3 regions of the Streptomyces sp. NPDC045695 genome follow, and region 2 is predicted to be linked to each of the others. Evidence: riboswitches for the same ligand, from Rfam matches in the RefSeq annotation. Region 2 holds a riboswitch; each other region holds the start of a gene.

Region 1 (6,042 bases), on a different contig from region 2:
GCGCATCGACTCGGTGTTCATGCCCGGCAGGCCGTCACCGCACAGGTCGCGGCCGAACTGCAGCTCCGCCTCCACGGCCTCCTTCAGCATGTCGGTGACCTGCTGCTGGAGCGCGTCGTCGAAGAGCTCCGGCTCCTCCTTGCGGACCGTGTCCACGACCTCGAACGCGAAGTTCATGTGCATGGTCTCGTCGCGGAACACCCAGTTGGTGCCCGTCGCCAGGCCGTGCAGCAGGCCGCGCGAGCGGAACCAGTAGACGTACGCGAAGGCGCCGTAGAAGAACAGGCCCTCGATGCACGCCGCGAAGCAGATCAGGTTCAGCAGGAAGCGGCGGCGGTCGGCCTGCGTCTCCAGCCGGTCGATCTTCTCGACGGAGTCCATCCAGCGGAAGCAGAACTGCGCCTTCTCGCGGATGGAGGGGATCTCCTCGACCGCGTCGAAGGCGGCCGCGCGGTCGTCCGGGTCGGGCAGGTAGGTGTCGAGCAGCGTCAGGTAGAACTGGACGTGCACGGCCTCCTCGAACAGCTGGCGCGACAGGTACAGGCGCGCCTCCGGGGAGTTGATGTGCTTGTAGAGCGTCAGCACCAGGTTGTTCGAGACGATCGAGTCGCCCGTCGCGAAGAACGCGACCAGACGGCCGATCATGTGCTGCTCGGCGGGCGTCAGCTTCGCGAGGTCGGCGACGTCCGAGTGGAGGTCGACCTCCTCGACGGTCCAGGTGTTCTTGATCGCGTCCCGGTAGCGCTCGTAGAAGTCCGGGTAGCGCATGGGGCGAAGGGTCAGCTCGAAGCCCGGGTCGAGGAGGTTCTTCTGTTCGCTGGTGGTCATTACTGGCAGGCCTCGCAGGACTCGGGGTTCTCAAGGGAGCAGGCCAGCGCGTCGGCGTCGACGGCCTGCGGGAGCTGGGCGGCGGCCGCCGGGACGGCGGAGCCGGACGCGGCGCGGGCGATCTTCGTCGCGGGCCGCGAGCGCAGGTAGTAGGTGGTCTTCAGGCCCTGCTTCCAGGCGTACGCGTACATCGAGCTGAGCTTGCCGATGGTGGGCGTCTCCAGGAACAGGTTCAGCGACTGCGACTGGTCGAGGAACGGCGTACGGGCCGCCGCCATGTCGATCAGACCGCGCTGCGGGATCTCCCACGCCGTGCGGTACAGCTCGCGCACCTCGGCCGGGATCCAGCCGAAGCCCTGGACCGAGCCGCTGGAGTCGCGCAGCGCCTCGCGGGTCTGGGCGTCCCACACGCCGAGCTGCTTCAGCTCGTCCACCAGGTAGGCGTTGACCTGGAGGAACTCACCGCTGAGCGTCTCGCGCTTGAAGAGGTTGGAGACCTGCGGCTCGATGCACTCGTAGACGCCCGCGATGGAGGCGATGGTCGCCGTCGGGGCGATGGCGAGGAGCAGGGAGTTGCGCATGCCGCTCTCGGCGACCCGGGCGCGCAGCGCGTCCCAGCGCTCCGGCCAGTTCAGCTCCACGTCGTAGTGGTCCGGGTGCAGGACGCCGCGCGCGGTGCGGGTCTGCTCCCAGGCCGGCAGCGGGCCGCTGCGCTCGGCGAGGTCGCAGGAGGCCTCGTAGGCGGCGAGCATGATGCGCTCGGAGAGCTTGGTGGACAGGGCCTTCGCCTCGGGGGAGTCGAAGGGCAGCTTCAGCTTGAAGAAGACGTCCTGGAGGCCCATGGCGCCCAGGCCGACCGGGCGCCAGCGGGCGTTGGAGCGGCCCGCCTGCTCGGTCGGGTAGAAGTTGATGTCCACGACGCGGTCGAGGAAGGTGACGGCCGTGCGGACGGTCTCGTCGATCCGCTCCCAGTCGATCTCGCCGTCGACGACGAACGCGCCCAGGTTGACCGAGCCGAGGTTGCAGACGGCCGTCTCGCCGTCGTTGGTGACCTCGATGATCTCGGTGCACAGGTTCGAGGAGTGCACGACCGTGCCCGGCTCGGCGGTCTGGTTCGCCGTGCGGTTGGAGGCGTCCTTGAAGGTCATCCAGCCCTGGCCGGTCTGCGCGAGGGTGCGCATCATCCGGCCGTACAGGTCGCGGGCGGGCATGGTCTTGCGGGCGAGGCCGTCGGCCTCGGCCTTGCGGTAGGCGGCGTCGAACTCGTCGCCCCACAGGTCGACCAGCTCGGGCACGTCGGCCGGGGAGAACAGCGACCAGTCGGCGTCCGCGTTCACGCGGCGCATGAACTCGTCCGGGACCCAGTGGGCGAGGTTCAGGTTGTGCGTACGGCGCTGGTCCTCACCGGTGTTGTCGCGCAGCTCCAGGAACTCCTCGATGTCCGCGTGCCAGGTCTCCAGGTAGACGGCGGCGGCGCCCTTGCGGCGGCCGCCCTGGTTCACGGCGGCGACGGAGGCGTCGAGGGTCTTCAGGAACGGCACGATGCCGTTGGAGTGGCCGTTGGTACCGCGGATCAGCGAACCGCGGGCGCGGATGCGGGAGTACGACAGGCCGATGCCGCCCGCGTGCTTCGACAGGCGCGCGACCTGGTGGTAGCGGTCGTAGATCGAGTCCAGCTCGTCCAGCGGGGAGTCCAGCAGGTAGCAGGAGGACATCTGCGGGTGCCGGGTGCCGGAGTTGAAGAGCGTGGGGGAGGAGGGCAGGTAGTCGAGGCGGCTCATCAGCCGGTACAGCGAGGCCACTTCCTCGACGGCCTGGACGCTCTCGTCGGCGGCCAGGCCACACGCCACGCGCAGCATGAAGTACTGCGGGGTCTCGATGACCTGGCGGGTGATGGGGTGGCGCAGCAGGTAGCGGCTGTGCAGGGTGCGCAGGCCGAAGAAGCCGAAGCGGTCGTCGGCGCCCTCGGCGAGGGTGTGTTCGACCAGCGCGTCCAGGCGGGCGGCGTGGGTCGTCACGAACTGCGCGGTCCGGTCGGCGATGAGGCCCTCGCGGTGGCCGACCGCGACGGAGGCGGAGAAGGAGGTGGAGCCCTGGCCGGCGGCCTCGTCGCGGACGGCCAGCGTCAGCAGGCGGGCGGCGAGCCTGGAGTACGCCGGGTCCTCGGAGATCAGGCCGGCGGCGGCCTCGGTGGCCAGGCCGCGCAGCTCGGCGTCGTCGGCGGCGGCGCTGCGGCCGCGCAGGGCGGCGGCGGCGACCCGGCCGGGATCGGTGTCCGGGAGGTCCGCCGTCAGTTCGGTGAGGGTACGCAGCAGCGTGGCCCCCGGGCCCTCGGTGTTGTCGCCAGAAGTGGACTCGGCGCGCGGTGCTGAAGGCGCGATGGTCACGGCGGGAGCTCTCCCTCGCTCGGCCCGGTCATCGGCGGAGCGGGGCGCGGGCGGGCGCATGCGGGCGCGCCGGAGCGCGACCTACCGCATGGCGTCCACCGGCCCAACCGCGAAGCCCGGACGTGTCGGCACCCGGTTCGGTCGAGCCGGGCGCGCTGTCGGCAGGTCCTCGGACTTTTCATACCGTTGCGGGACAGTTCCGGATTCGCACCGGATTCCCCTGCGGCGACAGCAGCCCTGAGCATACATGTGGGGGGCTGCGGATGCGCGACCCCCCACATGTTGTGTCGGACTGCTACTGCCCCGGTACGCGCAGCTCCAACGCGTAGGCCAGCAAAGGCACGGTGGGGACGGGTGACCAGTCCCGCTCGGGGATCCGGACGAACCCCAGCCGCTCGTAGATCCGGTGCGCGGCCGGGCTCTGGGCCTGGGTGGAGAGCACCAGACGGGTCACACCGTCGATCGCCCGGGCCCGCTCGACACAGGCCCGCACCAGGGCCTCGCCCGCCCCGCGGCCCCGCCCGGCGCGGGCAACGGTCAGCATCCGGAACTCGGCCTCGCCGGGCCCGGCGATGTCGGCCATGCGGCTGCCGGGCGGCGCGAAGGTCACCCCGCCCAGCAGGACACCGCCCAGGGTGGCGACCAGCACCTCGGCGTCGGCTGCCCGGCCGGCGACATCCCGCAGCGCCCGTTCGTACGAGTCGTCCGTGTTGTCGTCCAAGAGTCCGTCGTCGAGGTACGCCTGCGCGGTGATGGCGCCCAGTTCCGCGTAGTCGTCCGGGGTGGCTGTCCTGATCACGAGGTCCATGCCGTCGAGTGTGCGGCAGCCGACGCGAAGGGCCGCCGCGTTTCTCCCGGGGGAGACGCGGCGGCCCCTGTGGCAGCGGGGTGGCTCAGCAGCAGCCGAAGCCCTCGCGGGGGTCGGCCTCGCGCGCGTCCGTGCGGGCGCGCTCGAACTCGCGGCGGGTCATGACCCGCGCCTGCGGGTCGTGGGAGCGGGCGTGGGCCGCGTAGCGGTCGTAGGCCGCCTCCCCGGAGAACTCCCGTACGTAGAACCGGGCCCTCGCCAGCACGTCCCGTACGGCGCTCACGCCACCGGCTCCTTGACCCGTCCGCCGCCCGAGTCGAGGCCCGCCGCGGCGAGCTCCGCCTTCTCCTCGGCGGTCGCGATCAGCCCGGCCGGGGCGATGATCTTCGACTCGGTCCACGGCACCTCGGCGAGCGTGACCGACTCCGGCGAGCGGACGGCCTTCAGGCAGGTCCGGGCGGCGTCCAGCAGCACGATGACGATCAGCAGGGCGAACACCACGGACAGCACCCCGTCCACCGTGGCGTTGGTGACCACGGTGTGCATCTCGCCCATGTCCTTCGCGGGCTTGAGGACCTTCCCGGCGTCGATGCCGTCCTGGTAGGTGCTGCGCTGGGCGAAGAAGCCGATCTTCGGGTTGTCGGAGAAGATCTTCTGGTAGCTGGCGGTGAGGGTCACGGCCACGTCCCACACCAGCGGAACGGCCGTCACCCACGCCCACTTCAGCCGGCCCGACTTCACCAGCAGGGTGGTGCAGACGGCCAGAGCCACGGCGGCCAGCAGCTGGTTCGCGATCCCGAAGAGCGGGAACAGCTGGTTGATCCCGCCCAGCGGGTCCTTGACGCCCACCCAGAGGAAGTAGCCCCAGGCGCCCACGACGACCGCGCTGGCCAGCCACACGCCCGGCTTCCAGCTGACGTCCTTGAACGGCTTGTGCAGGTTGCCGAGGGTGTCCTGGAGCATGAACCGGCCGACGCGGGTGCCCGCGTCGAGCGTGGTGAGGATGAACAACGCCTCGAACATGATGGCGAAGTGGTACCAGAAGGCCTTCATGCCGGCCCCGCCGAACACCGACGAGAAGATCTCCGACATTCCGAGTGCGAAGGTCGGCGCGCCACCCGTACGGGACAGCAGGCTGGCCTCCTCCACGTCCTTCGCGGCCTGCGTCAGCGCCTCGGGGGAGATGGCGAAGCCGAAGTTCGTCACCGCCTGCGAGGCCGACTCCACGGTGGCGCCGACGACGCCGCCGGGGGAGTTGACCGCGAAGAAGAGGCCCGGCTCGATGATGCAGGCCGCGATGATCGCCATGACGGCGACGAAGGACTCGGTGAGCATCGCGCCGTAGCCGATGACCCTGACCTGGGTCTCCTTCTGGATCATCTTCGGGGTGGTGCCGGAGGCGACCAGGGAGTGGAAACCGGACAGGGCCCCGCAGGCGATGGTGATGAAGACGAACGGGAACATCGACCCGGCGAAGACCGGGCCGTCGCCCCGCGAGGCGAAGTCCGTGATGGCGGGCATCTTCAGCGTCGGCATCGCGATGACCACGCCCAGGGCGAGCAGGGCGATGGTGCCGATCTTCATGAAGGTGGAGAGGTAGTCGCGGGGCGCGAGCAGCATCCACACCGGCAGCACCGAGGCGACGAAGCCGTACGCGACCATCCAGAGGACCAGCGTCTCCTTCTCCAGCGTGAAGGTGTCGGCGAAGGAGGACTCCGCGACCCAGCCGCCCGCGACGATGGCGATCAGCAGCAGGACGACGCCGATGGTGGAGACCTCGGTGACCCGGCCCGGCCGCACCACGCGCAGGTAGAAGCCCATGAACAGGGCGATCGGGATGGTCATCCCGATGGAGAAGACGCCCCAGGGGGAGTGCGCCAGGGCGTTGACGATGACCAGCGCCAGCACCGCCAGCAGGATGATCATGATGGCGAACACGGCGATCAGGGCGGCGGCCCCGCCGACGGGGCCGATCTCGTCCCGGGCCATCTGGCCGAGCGAGCGGCCGTTGCGCCGGGT
Region 2 (6,042 bases):
CTACTGGCGCGCCCGCAGCGCCGGTTCCACCCTCGCGCCCCGGCACATCGAGTCCTGGCGCCCGCTGCTGACCCGGTGCCGGGCCCTGATCACCAGCGGCGTCACCGGCGCCCTGTCGCCGAGCAGCCGCGATGCCGTACTGGCCGCCGCGCACCTCGTGCACGGGGCGGGCGGGTACCTCACGTACGACCCCAACTTCCGCCCCCGGCTGACCGGCCGACCCGAGGCCCGGGACCTGCTGGCGCGCATCGCCCCGCTGACCGGGCTGCTCAAGACCTCCTGCCCGGCCGACGCCCGGGCCCTGGTGGACACCGACGACCCGCGCACCGCCGCGGCCCGCCTGCGCGCCCTGGGCGCCCGTACGGTCGTGGTCACCGCGGGCGCCGGCCGGCTCCTGCTCGACGACGGCTCGCGGCAGGCCTTCCACCCCGTCCCCGTGAACCCGGCGCCGGTCGACGCGACCGGCGCGGGCGACTGCCTCACCGGTACCGCCACCGCCCGCCTCGCCCTCGGCGACACCCTCGCGGACGCCGTCGCCTACGGGACGGCCGCCGCCTGCCTCTCGATCTCGGGGCGCGGCGGCACCGGCCACGTCCCCGACTTCACGCAGACGGCCGCCCTGGCCGCCCGGACCACGCTCGCAGGGCGCTCAGGGGAGCGGCCTCCCGGGGCCTGCGGAAGTCGGCTCCCCGCCGGATTCCCGTCGCCGCCCGACGCTTAGGGTGAGGCGGTGGATGTGGATCAACTCATCGGTTGATCAGGGAATCGGGGGGAGACCGATGAACAGCGCGACCGAGGTGTTCCAGCCTCTGCTGGCGGAGGACCCGCCGACCGTGGCCGGATATCGCCTCGCGGCTCGGCTCGGCGCCGGTGGCATGGGCCGGGTCTACCTGTCGCACACCCGGGGCGGCCGCCCTGTGGCGATCAAGGTCGTGCGCCCGGAGCTGGCCGAGGACCCGGCGTTCCGACGGCGGTTCCGCCGGGAGGTGGAGGCGGCCCGCCGGGTCAAGGGGGCGTACACCGCCGAGCTGATCGACGCCGAGGCGGACGGCACCCCGCCGTGGCTGGCCACCCTGTACGTGCCCGGCCCCTCGCTGTCCGAGGCCGTCGCCCGCCGGGGACCGCTGCCGGTTGCCGCCGTGCTGTGGCTGATGGCGGGGGTGGCCGAGGCGCTCCAGGCCATCCACGGCGCGGGCATCGTGCACCGGGACCTGAAGCCGTCGAACGTGCTCCTGGCCGCGGACGGTCCGCGGGTCATCGACTTCGGGATCTCGCTCGCGTCCGGCGTCACCGCGGCCACCGGGACGGGCAACGCCATCGGGACGCCGCAGTACATGGCGCCCGAACAGGCGTCGTCGGGCGAGGTCACGGCGGCCACCGACGTCTTCACGCTGGGCCAGACGGCGGCGTTCGCGGCGACGGGCGAGGCGCTGTACGGAGGCGGCCCCCAGCTGAGCGTCATGTTCCGGATCGTGCACTCCCAGCCCGACCTGTCCCGCCTCCCGGACCAGCTGCGTCCCGTGATCGCCCGGTGCCTGGCCGCCGATCCGAAGGACCGGGCCACCCCGGCGGAGATCGTGGCGTGGTGCCGGCAGCGGCTCGGGGCGGACGCCGACGCGGGCGGCGGCCCGGCCGTCTGGCGCGAGTTGATGGGGCCGGAGGTGGAGGTCCCGGCTCCGGTTCCGGATCCCACCTCGGTGCACACGACGCCGCTGCTCCGGCGGTGGCGGCCCGCACCGACCCCGGCCGCACCGGGGGAACGGCGGGCCCGCAGGCGGCGCGCCGCGCTGATCACCGCTGCGGCGGTGGCGACGTCGGCCCTGGTACTGACCGGTTTGACCTGGGCCTACATGGACGACATGGGCAGGCTGCTGCGCGCCCGGAACGGGTCCCCGGCGGCGCACAAGACTCCCTCGGGATCGGCGTCGGGACCGGCCGCGGGGACGGCATCGGGTTCGGCGGCGTCAGCTACCGGCGGCGGGACGGCCGGAGCCGCCGGAGCGGCGTCGGGCCCGCCCGAGGAGTCGAAGCCGCCCGCGCCCGTCCCGTACGCCGGGGTGCGCCTGGACGCCCAGAACTCGGTCGGCGTCAAGGAACAGGCTCAGCGCCAGGACCGCTCGGGGGACATCCGGCTGAACTGCGAGAGGACCGGCTGCGATCTGGAGAGCGACTCCAGCGTGATCACCATGCTGTTCCCCGATCAGCACGGCTCCCTGGAGGTGTGCCGGGCCGCCCTCACGGACGTCGACACGCGCGAGTTCGGGCTGGCCGGGGCGACGAACGGCAGCGCGTTCTGCATCAAGCACCCGTCGGGCGACATCGCGCTGTTCGTGATCCAGAACAAGTCGCTGGTGCAGTTGAAGAACTGGCCCCAGTGGGTGACCGCGGACATGACGGTCTGGCGCGCGTCCTGACGGCCGCGGTCCGCCCTCAGGGCAGGCTCCACTGGCCCACGTCGTCCGCGAAGCCGCCGTTCAGGGCGAACTGGACCGCGGCCGGGCCGGCGTCCTTCGGCAGCCGGAAGGTCACGAAGCCTTCCGCCGCGCCGCCCGGCCGGAGCGTGAGGGTGTCGGGGAAGTGCGGCCCGGCGGTCGTGGGGAGGTTGAGCCCGGTGAACCGCTGCCCGGTGGCGTCGAGCAGATGCGCGGAGGCCGCGGGGGAGTCCTCGTAGTCGGCCGTCCCGGTGTTCTCCAGGTGGAACCGCACGGCGACGAGCCGGTCGGAACCGTCGGGCTCGGGGGTGGAGGAGCGCGCGGGGGCAGCCGGGTCGACCACCTGCGTGAGCGTGACGTCGAGGCGCTGTCCGGGCCCGTCGCCCGTGAGGGAGACCGTCTCCCCGGATCCGCCGGGGGCCGCGGCCAGCAGCGCGGGGACCAGGAGGGCGGGGGCCAGCAGCGCGACCGCCGCGAAGGCGCTCCGCGAGCGGCCCGGTGCTCGGCTGCGGCGCATGGCGGACCTCCCGATCCACGGCTACCCTGCCCACGATCCTCCGTGACCCCGGCTCCCGCCACCCGCGCATCCGCGGACTCCCTTGCCGCCGCCCGCACCGTCTCGGCGTTCTGGCAGACTGGGGCGCGTTACCCAGGCGGTGCAGGACAGGAAACCGGTGCGATTCCGGTGCGGTCCCGCCACTGTGACCGGACGTCCCCCCGCGGGAGATCCGGGAGTCAGACACTGACGCACCGCCTCTGCTCGTTCTTCACGTCGACCAGGGGACGCGGATCCCCCGGAGAGGCTTTCGCCATGTCGCGCACCCGCGCCCTTTGCCGCGCCTTCGTTCCCGTCGTACTCCTCATACCCCTGGCCGCGTGCGGCAGTTCCCCGGACGTGCGGGAGCACGGGGCCGCCGCGGAGTCCGCCGCCGCGCCCGGTTTCCCGTACACCCTCACCAACTGCGGCGTGAGCAGCACTTATCAGGCCCCGCCCCAGCGCGCCGTCACCATGAACCAGCACTCCACCGAGCTGCTGCTCGCCCTCGGGCTGGGCGAGCGGATCGTCGGCTCCGCCTATCTCGACGACGCCGTGCTGCCGCTCTACCGGCCCGCCTACGACAAGATCAAGGTGCTGGCCAGGGAATACCCCTCCAAGGAGGTCCTGTTCGGCGCCGACCCCGACTTCGTGTACGGCGGATACGCCAGCGCCTTCGACAAGGCGCAGGGCCGCGACCGCGAGGCGCTCGCGAAGGCGGGCATCAACTCCCGGCTGAACGTGGAGTACTGCTCCGCGGGGCGGGTCGGCTTCGACCAGCTCAAGACCGAGATCACCGAGGTCGCCCGCACCTTCGGCGTGCCCGAGCGCGGTGCCCGGCTCGTCGAGGACGGGCAGCGCCGCATCGACGCCGTGACCGCCCGGGTCAAGGACGCGCCCCGGCCGTCCGTCTTCGTCTACGACTCGGGCGAGACCTCCGCCTCCACCTCGGGGGGCAACGGCATCGGCAATGAGATCGTCTCCCTCGCGGGCGGCACGAACGTCTTCGCGGACCTCGACGACACCTTCGGTGACGTGTCGTGGGAGAAGGTCATCGAGCGGGCACCCGAGGTCGTCCTCATCTACGACTACGGCGGCACCACCGTCGAAGCCAAGAAGCAGCGCCTGTTGAACGACCCGGCCCTCGCCGGGGTTCCCGCCGTCAAGAACCGGCGGTTCGTCGTCCTGCCGCTCTCCTCCGCCGTCCTGGGCGTGCGCGTCGCCGACGCCGTCGAGTCCCTGGGCCGCCAGCTCCACCCCGATGCCCCGTGAGGCTCCGTACCGCCACGGTCCTCCTCGTACTCGTCTGCGCGCTCGCCGCGTCCGCCGTCGCGGGTCTGGCGCTGGGGCCCGTACGGATCGCCCCGGGCCGGGTGTGCGACATCGTCCTCGGCGCTCTGTCCGGCGAGCGGCGCACCGGAGCCTTCGCCTCCATCGTGTGGGACGTCCGGATGCCGCGCGTGCTCCTGGGGGCCGTGGTCGGGGCGGGGCTCGCGGTGTCGGGCACCGTGCTGCAGGCGCTCGTACGCAACCAGCTCGCGGACCCCTTCCTGCTCGGCGCCTCCTCCGGCGCCTCGGCGGGAGCCGTCCTCGTGATCGTCTTCGGCGCCGGAGCAGGAGCCGGGGCGGGGGCTGCGTCCGCCGGATTCGCCGGCGGGGTGGGCGTGCCGCTCGCCGCCTTCGCCGGTTCGATGGGCGCGCTCGTCGCCGTCTACGCGATGGCCCGCCGAGGCGCGACCTTCACCACCGGCCGGCTGATCCTGGCCGGAGTCGCCGTCCAGTACGTCCTGTCCGCCCTCACCAGCCTCGTCCTGGTGCTCGCCGCGCACCCCGACCAGATCCGCTCCGTCCTCTTCTGGACCCTCGGCGGCCTCGGAGGGGCCCGCTGGGACGAACTGGCGCTGCCCGCCACGGCCCTGCTCGTCGGCACCGTACTGCTCGTCGCCCTCGCCCGGCCGCTCGACCTGCTCCTCGCCGGGGAGGAGGGCGCGCACACCCTGGGCCTGGACACCGGACGGTTCCGCGCCGCCGTCTTCGTGCTCACTTCCCTGGTCATCGGCGTGCTCGTCGCCTACAGCGGCGCGATCGGGTTCGTCGGGCTGATGGTCCCGCACGCCGCGCGGATGGTCGTCGGCGCCGGACACCGGGCGCTCCTGCCGGTGGCCGCGCTGGTCGGGGCCGTGTTCCTGCTCCTGGCCGACCTGCTCGCCCGTACGGCCGCCGCCCCCGAGGAGATTCCGGTCGGCGTGGTCACCGCGCTCGTCGGCGGGCCGTTCTTCCTGTGGATGCTGCGCCGCTCCAGCCGGACCGAGGGGGTCACCGGATGACCGGGACATCAGCGAGACCGGTGGAACTCGCCGTGCGGGCCGTGCGGTACGAGATCGACGGGCACACCCTGCTGCACGGCGTCGACCTCACCGCCCGGCCCGGCGAGACGGTGGGCGTGGTCGGCCCCAACGGCAGCGGCAAGACCACCCTGCTGCGCTGCGTCTACGGCATCCTGCGGCCCACCGCCGGCCGGATCCTGCTGGACGGCGCCGACGCGGCCGCGCTCACGGTCAAGGAGCGGGCGCGGCGCGTGGCGGTCGTACCGCAGGACGCCGGCGGCACCTTCGGGCTGACCGTCCGCGAGGTCGTCGCCATGGGGCGCAGCCCGCACAAACGGTTCTGGATGCAGGACGGCCCCGACGACGTACGCCGCGTCGCCGCGGCACTGGAGACCGTGGGCGCGGCCCCCTTCGCCGCCCGCCGCTTCGACGAGCTCTCCGGCGGCGAGCGCCAACGCGCCCTGGTGGCCCGCGCCCTCGTCCAGGACCCCGGCCTGCTCGCCCTGGACGAACCGACCAACCACCTGGACATCCGCTACCAGCTGGAGCTCCTGGGCCTGGTCCGCGCCCTGCCCGCCACCAGCCTGCTCGTCCTGCACGACCTCAACCTCGCCGCCGCCTTCTGCGACAGGCTGTACGTCCTGACGGGCGGCCGGGTCGCCGCCTCGGGACCGCCCCGGGAGGTCCTCACGGAGGACCTGCTGGCCGAGGTGTACGGGGTGCGCACCCGCATCGGGGTCCACCCGGA
Region 3 (6,042 bases), on a different contig from region 2:
GGTCCGCCTGGGCGTGGGCCCGGATGAAGTTGTCGGACGCCGGCTCGTCGAGCGAGGCCGCGAGGCGGACCGCGTCGTCCAGCAGGCCGATGACGTGCGGGAACGCGTCGCGGAAGAAGCCCGAGATGCGCAGGGTCACGTCGATGCGGGGGCGGCCCAGCTCGGCGAGCGGGATGGCCTCGAGGCCGGTCACGCGGCGCGAGGCCTCGTCCCAGACGGGGCGGACGCCGAGGAGGGACAGCGCCTCCGCCACGTCGTCGCCCGAGGTGCGCATCGCGCTCGTGCCCCACAGGGACAGGCCGACCGAGGCCGGCCACTCGCCGTTGTCCGTGCGGTAGCGGGTCAGGAGGGACTCGGCGAGGGCCTGGCCCGTCTCCCACGCCAGGCGGGAGGGGACGGCCTTGGGGTCCACGGAGTAGAAGTTGCGGCCCGTCGGCAGGACGTTGACCAGGCCGCGCAGCGGCGAGCCGGAGGGGCCGGCGGGGACGAAGCCGCCGTCCAGGGCCGAGACCACGTGGGCGATCTCGTCCGTCGTCCCGGCCAGGCGCGGGACCACCTCACGGGCCGCGAAGGTCAGGACGTCCGTCACGGACTGCGGGTGGCCCGCCGTGACGGAGGGCACGGCGTCGAGGGACCAGTGCGCGTCCTCCATCGCCTGGACCAGGGCGCGGGCCTGCTCCTCGATGGCGTCCGCCGAGGTACGGGTGGCCGCGGACTCGTCGAGGCCCAGCGCCTCGCGCAGGCCCGGGAGAGCCGTTGTACCGCCCCAGATCTGGCGGGCGCGCAGGATGGCGAGGACCAGATTGACGCGGGCCGGACCGGTCGGGGCGCCGCCCAGGACGTGCAGGCCGTCGCGGATCTGGGCGTCCTTGACCTCGCACAGCCAGCCGTCGACGTGCAGCAGGAAGTCGTCGAAGCCGTCGTCGTCCGGGCGTTCGGCCAGACCCAGGTCGTGGTCGAGCTTCGCGGCCTGGATCAGGGTCCAGATCTGGGCGCGGATGGCCGGGAGTTTGGCCGGGTCCATCGCGGAGATCTGGGCGTACTCGTCCAGGTGCTGCTCCAGGCGTGCGATGTCGCCGTACGACTCCGCGCGCGCCATCGGCGGTACGAGGTGGTCGACCAGGGTGGCGTGCACGCGGCGCTTGGCCTGGGTGCCCTCGCCCGGGTCGTTGACCAGGAAGGGGTAGATGAGGGGGAGGTCGCCGAGCGCGGCGTCGGGCGCGCAGGACGCCGAGAGGCCGGCGTTCTTGCCCGGGAGCCATTCGAGGTTGCCGTGCTTGCCCAGGTGGATCATCGCGTCGGCACCGAAACCGCCGTCCTGCGCGCCCGCCTGGATCCAGCGGTAGGCCGCCAGGTAGTGGTGCGACGGGGGGAGGTCCGGGTCGTGGTAGATCGCGATCGGGTTCTCACCGAAGCCGCGCGGCGGCTGGATCAGGATCAGGAGGTTCCCGCGGCGCAGCGCGGCCAGGACGATGTCGCCCTCGGGGTTGGCGGAGCGGTCGACGAACATGTTGCCGGGGGCCTCGCCCCAGTGCTCCTCGACGCTCGCGCGCAGGTCGGCGGGGAGCTCGGCGAACCAGCGCTTGTAGTCGGCGGCCGGGATGCGGACCGGGTTACGGGCCAGCTGCTCCTCGGTCAGCCAGTCCTGGTCGTGGCCGCCGGCCTCGATCAGGGCGCGGATCAGCTCGTCGCCGTCGCCGGACACCAGACCGGGGATCTCGGGGACGGGGCCGAAGTCGTAGCCCTCGGCGATGAGCGTGCGCAGCAGCTCGACGGCACTGGCCGGGGTGTCCAGGCCCACCGCGTTGCCGATGCGGGAGTGCTTGGTGGGGTACGCCGACAGGACCAGGGCGATCTTCTTGTCGCGGCGGTCGATGTGGCGCAGGCGGGCGTGGCGTACGGCGATGCCGGCGACGCGGGAGGCGCGCTCGGGGTCGGCCACGTAGGCGGGGAGGCCGTCCGCGTCGATCTCCTTGAAGGAGAACGGGACGGTGATCAGGCGGCCGTCGAACTCGGGCACGGCGACCTGGGTGGCGGCGTCGAGGGGGGAGAGGCCCTCGTCGTTCTCCTCCCAGTTGCCGCGGGAGCCGGTCAGGCACAGGGCCTGGAGGATCGGCACGCCGAGCGCGGCGAGCGCGCCGGCGTCCCAGGACTCGTCGTCGCCGCCGGCGGAGGCGGTCGCGGGGCGGGTGCCGCCGGCCGCGAGCACGGTGGTGATGATCGCGTCCGCGGACTCCAGGGCCTGGATGAGTTCCGGCTCCGGGGTGCGCAGGGAGGAGACGTAGAGGGGGAGCGGCTCGGCGCCGTGGGCCTCGATGGCGTCGCACAGGGCGTGGACGAAGGCGGTGTTGCCGCTCATCTGGTGGGCGCGGTAGTAGAGGACGGCGACCTTGGGGGTGGGGGCGGCCGCGGCTGTGCCGGGTGCGGTGCCTGGGCTGTTGCCCGTGCTGGGTGCCGGGCGGTCCAGGGGGCCCCAGGTGGGGGAGGCGGCGGGCGGCTCGAAGCCGTGGCCGGTGAGCAGGACGGTGTCCGAGAGGAACCGGGCCAGCTGGTCGAGGTTGGCGGGGCCGCCGTGCGCGAGGTAGCCGTGGGCCTCGGCCGCGATGCCGATCGGGACCGTGGAGGCCTCCATCAGCTGGGCGTCCGGGGCCTGTTCTCCGGTGAGGACCACCACCGGGCGGCTCTGGCCGGGGGCGAGGAGGACGTCGAGGCCCTCCTGCCAGGCGCGGAGGCCGCCGAGGAGGCGTACGACGACCAGGTCGACTCCGTCGAGGAGGCCGGGGAGGTCGTCGAGAGGGAGGCGGGAGGGGTTCGCGAACCGGTACGGGACGGGGGCGTCAGCCGTGTTCGCGGCGCGAGCGCTGAGCAGATCGGTGTCGGACGTCGACAGCAGCAGGATCATGCGGCGGCAGGCCTTCCTCGGGGTTTCCGCGCCCCGGGCAGTGAGGACAGCGGGAGTTCCTGACTTGCCCGGCGGTGTGACTCTGCCGGGTTCACAGTGGCGGGACCGCGCCGGAATCTCACCGGGCTTCCTCCCATGTCGCCGTCCTCGGCGACGGCGGGCCGTGTGGTCCGCCGGAAGGTCATCTTAGGGCGTGACTTTGTGCGCCGTTGCCGGGGCTCTGTCGGCGGGGGTGGGGGTGGGGGGCGTGCCTTGGTTGCCGGGGGCTGGGGGGCTTTGGCCGGGGTGGCGCCGTGAGTGTCGGCGCGGCGCCGTTGCCGGGGCTCTGCCCCGGACCCCGCGCCTCAAACGCCGGCGGGGCTGGAAGTGGGGCCCGCGCCCTGGATGCCGGGGGCTGGAGGGGCCTTGCCCGGGGTGGCGCTGTGAGTGTCGGCGTGGCGCCGTTGCCGGGGCTCTGCCCCGGGCCCCGCGCCTCAAACGCCGGCGGGGCTGGAAGTGGTGGGGGGAGGGTGGCGACGGACACAGGTCGGGGGAGGGGAATCGTGGGTATGCTCGCCGCCATGCCCCAGCCCCCCTCCGCCGTATCGCGGGACGAACCCGTCATACGGGATCGCGGTGACGCATGCCCCGGTGCGCTGCGGCTGCACGCGGCGGACGACGGGTACCTCGCGCGCGTCCGGATCCCCGGCGGAGCGCTGACCGCGCGCCAGGGATCCCTCCTCGCGCTGGCCGCCGACCGGTTCGGCGACGGGCACCTGGAGCTCACCTCGCGCGGCAACGTCCAGGTGCGCGGCCTCGCCGAGGGCTGCGGCGTCGGGCTCGGGAAGCTGCTCGACTCCGCGGGGCTGTTGCCCGCGCCCGGTCACGAGCGGGTGCGCAACATCGTGGCCACGCCCGCCTCGCAGGACGTGCTGCCCTGGGTCCGCGAACTGGACCGGCTGCTGTGCGCGAACGCGCGGGTCACCGCCCTGTCCGGGCGGTTCCTGTTCGCCTTCGACGACGGGCGCGGGGACGTGGCCGCCCTGGAGCCGGACATCACCGTGCTCGGCCGGCCGGGGGCGGGGGAGCGGGCGCTGGTGCGCCTGGGGCCGGCCGCCGCCGGCGCCGTGGCCGTCGCCGCGCAGGACGCCCCGCGCGCCGCGCTGCTCGCCGCCGAGTACTTCCTCGACGCCGCTGACGCGGCCGGCACCCGGGCCTGGCGGGTGAGTGAGCTTCCCGGAGAACACGGCCTGGATGAAGGTGAGTTCGGCGAGAGGCTGGCCGCCGCCGGTATCGACGCGACGCGCGAGACCGCGGTGGACTGGCCGTACTGCCCGCCGCCCCAGCCCTGGGGCCGGGGCCCCGGCCCGCGCGGAGCCCTGTGCGTCCTGCCCCCGCTGGGGCGGCTGACCACCGAACAGTGGCGGGTCCTGGTGCGGGTCGCCGGCCACGGCGCCGGGCTGCGGATCACCCCGTGGCGCACCGTCATCCTGCCGGACGCCCCGCTCGGGGAGCCCGTCGACGGCCCGGCCCTGCTGGAGGCCGCCGGGCTGGTCGTGTCCCCCGACAGTCCCTGGCTGTCCGTCACCGCCTGTACGGGGCGCCCCGGTTGCGCGAAATCCCTCGCGGACGTACGCGCCGACGCGCGCGCCCTCGTGGAGCGGGCCCGGGGGCCGCTGCCCGTGCACTGGTCCGGGTGCGAGCGCCGGTGCGGGCACCCGCGGGGGACGCAGTGGGTCGACGTGGTCGCCACCCAGGACGGCTACCGGCTCTCCGCGCACGGGCGGGCCCTGCCGCACCAGCCGCACCTGCAAGACCTGGCGGCCGCCCTGACGGCCGCACGCGAGATCACCTCATCACCTCAGAGTCCGAAGACGCAGTGAAGAAATGAGCGAGTACACCGTGTTCGAGTACGAGAAGGACGGCGCCGCGATCTACCGCCAGTCCTTTGCCACGATCCGCGCCGAGGCGGACCTCTCCGGGCTGCCCGCCTCGGTCGCCCAGGTCGCGGTGCGCATGATTCACGCCTGCGGGATGACCGACCTCCCGCAGGACCTGGGGTACACCCCCGAGGTGGTGCTGCGCGCCCGCGCCGCGCTGGAGGCGGGCGCGCCGGTCCTGTGCGACGTCCAGATGGTCGCGAGCGGGGTCACCCGTAAGCGGCTGCCAGCCGGCAACGAGGTGATCTGCACCCTCTCGGACCCGGCGGTGCCGGAGCTCGCCGCGAAGATGGGCACCACCCGCAGCGCCGCCGCGCTCGAAGTGTGGCGCGACCGCGGCCTGTTGGAGGGCTCGGTGATCGCCGTCGGCAACGCGCCGACCGCACTGTTCCGGCTGCTGGAGATGATCGAGGAGGGCGCCCCGCGCCCGGCCGCCGTCATCGGAGTGCCCGTCGGCTTCATCGGCGCGGCCGAATCCAAGGACGCCCTCGCCGCCCATCCCTCCGGGCTCGACCATCTGATCGTGCGCGGCCGCCGGGGCGGCAGCGCCATCGCCGCCGCGGCCGTCAACGCCATTGCGAGCGTGGCCGAATGAGCAGCGTGACCGGCGACGCCAAGGGGCGCCTCTACGGGGTCGGGCTCGGGCCCGGCGATCCGAACCTGATGACCCTGCGCGCCGTCGAGGTGATCGGCGAGGCCGACGTCGTCGCCTACCACAGCGCCCGGCACGGCCGCTCCATCGCCCGCTCGATCGCCGCGAAGCACCTGCGCGAGACGCACATCGAGGAGCCGCTGGTCTATCCGGTCACCACCGAGACCACCGACCACCCCGGCGGCTACCAGGGTGCGATGGAGGAGTTCTACGAGTCCGCCGCCGCCCGCCTGGCCGTCCACCTGGACGCCGGCCGGACCGTCGCCGTGCTCGCGGAGGGCGACCCGCTCTTCTACAGCTCGTACATGCACATGCACAAGCGGCTCGCGGACCGGTACGAGACCGAGGTCATCCCCGGTGTCACCTCGGTCAGTGCCGCCGCCGCCCGGCTCGGTACGCCGCTCGTGGAGGGTGAGGAGGTCCTGACCATCCTCCCCGGCACCCTGCCCGAGGAAGAGCTCACCGCCCGCCTCGCCGCGACCGATTCGGCGGTCGTGATGAAGCTCGGCCGGACCTTCCCCGCGGTGCGCGCCGCCATGGAGAACAGCGGCCGGCTCGCCGAGGCCCGC

The links. Region 2 has a riboswitch for cobalamin ahead of AC07DU_RS14360 (ABC transporter substrate-binding protein). Riboswitches for the same ligand answer to the same signal wherever they lie in the genome.
Region 1: another riboswitch for cobalamin. It lies ahead of AC07DU_RS03175 (ribonucleoside-diphosphate reductase subunit alpha); the one in region 2 lies ahead of AC07DU_RS14360 (ABC transporter substrate-binding protein).
Region 3: another riboswitch for cobalamin. It lies ahead of cobN (cobaltochelatase subunit CobN); the one in region 2 lies ahead of AC07DU_RS14360 (ABC transporter substrate-binding protein).

What each region holds. Positions count from the first base shown of each region.
Region 1 covers NZ_JBWKJU010000002.1:8,469-14,510, reverse strand. Annotated here, with positions in the region: gene AC07DU_RS03180 (ribonucleotide-diphosphate reductase subunit beta) at 1-828, opposite strand, end outside; gene AC07DU_RS03175 (ribonucleoside-diphosphate reductase subunit alpha) at 828-3,215, opposite strand; adenosylcobalamin-variant (AdoCbl-variant) riboswitch at 3,371-3,447, opposite strand; gene AC07DU_RS03170 (GNAT family N-acetyltransferase) at 3,511-4,023, opposite strand; gene AC07DU_RS03165 (YbdD/YjiX family protein) at 4,109-4,306, opposite strand; gene AC07DU_RS03160 (carbon starvation CstA family protein) at 4,303-6,042, opposite strand, start outside.
Region 2 covers NZ_JBWKJU010000006.1:353,049-359,090, forward strand. Annotated here, with positions in the region: gene AC07DU_RS14345 (PfkB family carbohydrate kinase) at 1-721, shown strand, start outside; gene AC07DU_RS14350 (serine/threonine-protein kinase) at 780-2,414, shown strand; gene AC07DU_RS14355 (DUF4352 domain-containing protein) at 2,431-2,949, opposite strand; cobalamin riboswitch at 3,058-3,197, shown strand; gene AC07DU_RS14360 (ABC transporter substrate-binding protein) at 3,244-4,239, shown strand; gene AC07DU_RS14365 (FecCD family ABC transporter permease) at 4,236-5,294, shown strand; gene AC07DU_RS14370 (ABC transporter ATP-binding protein) at 5,291-6,042, shown strand, end outside.
Region 3 covers NZ_JBWKJU010000019.1:64,333-70,374, forward strand. Annotated here, with positions in the region: gene cobN (cobaltochelatase subunit CobN) at 1-2,902, opposite strand, end outside; cobalamin riboswitch at 2,943-3,070, opposite strand; gene AC07DU_RS26765 (cobalamin biosynthesis protein CobG) at 3,463-4,764, shown strand; gene AC07DU_RS26770 (precorrin-8X methylmutase) at 4,769-5,416, shown strand; gene AC07DU_RS26775 (precorrin-2 C(20)-methyltransferase) at 5,413-6,042, shown strand, end outside.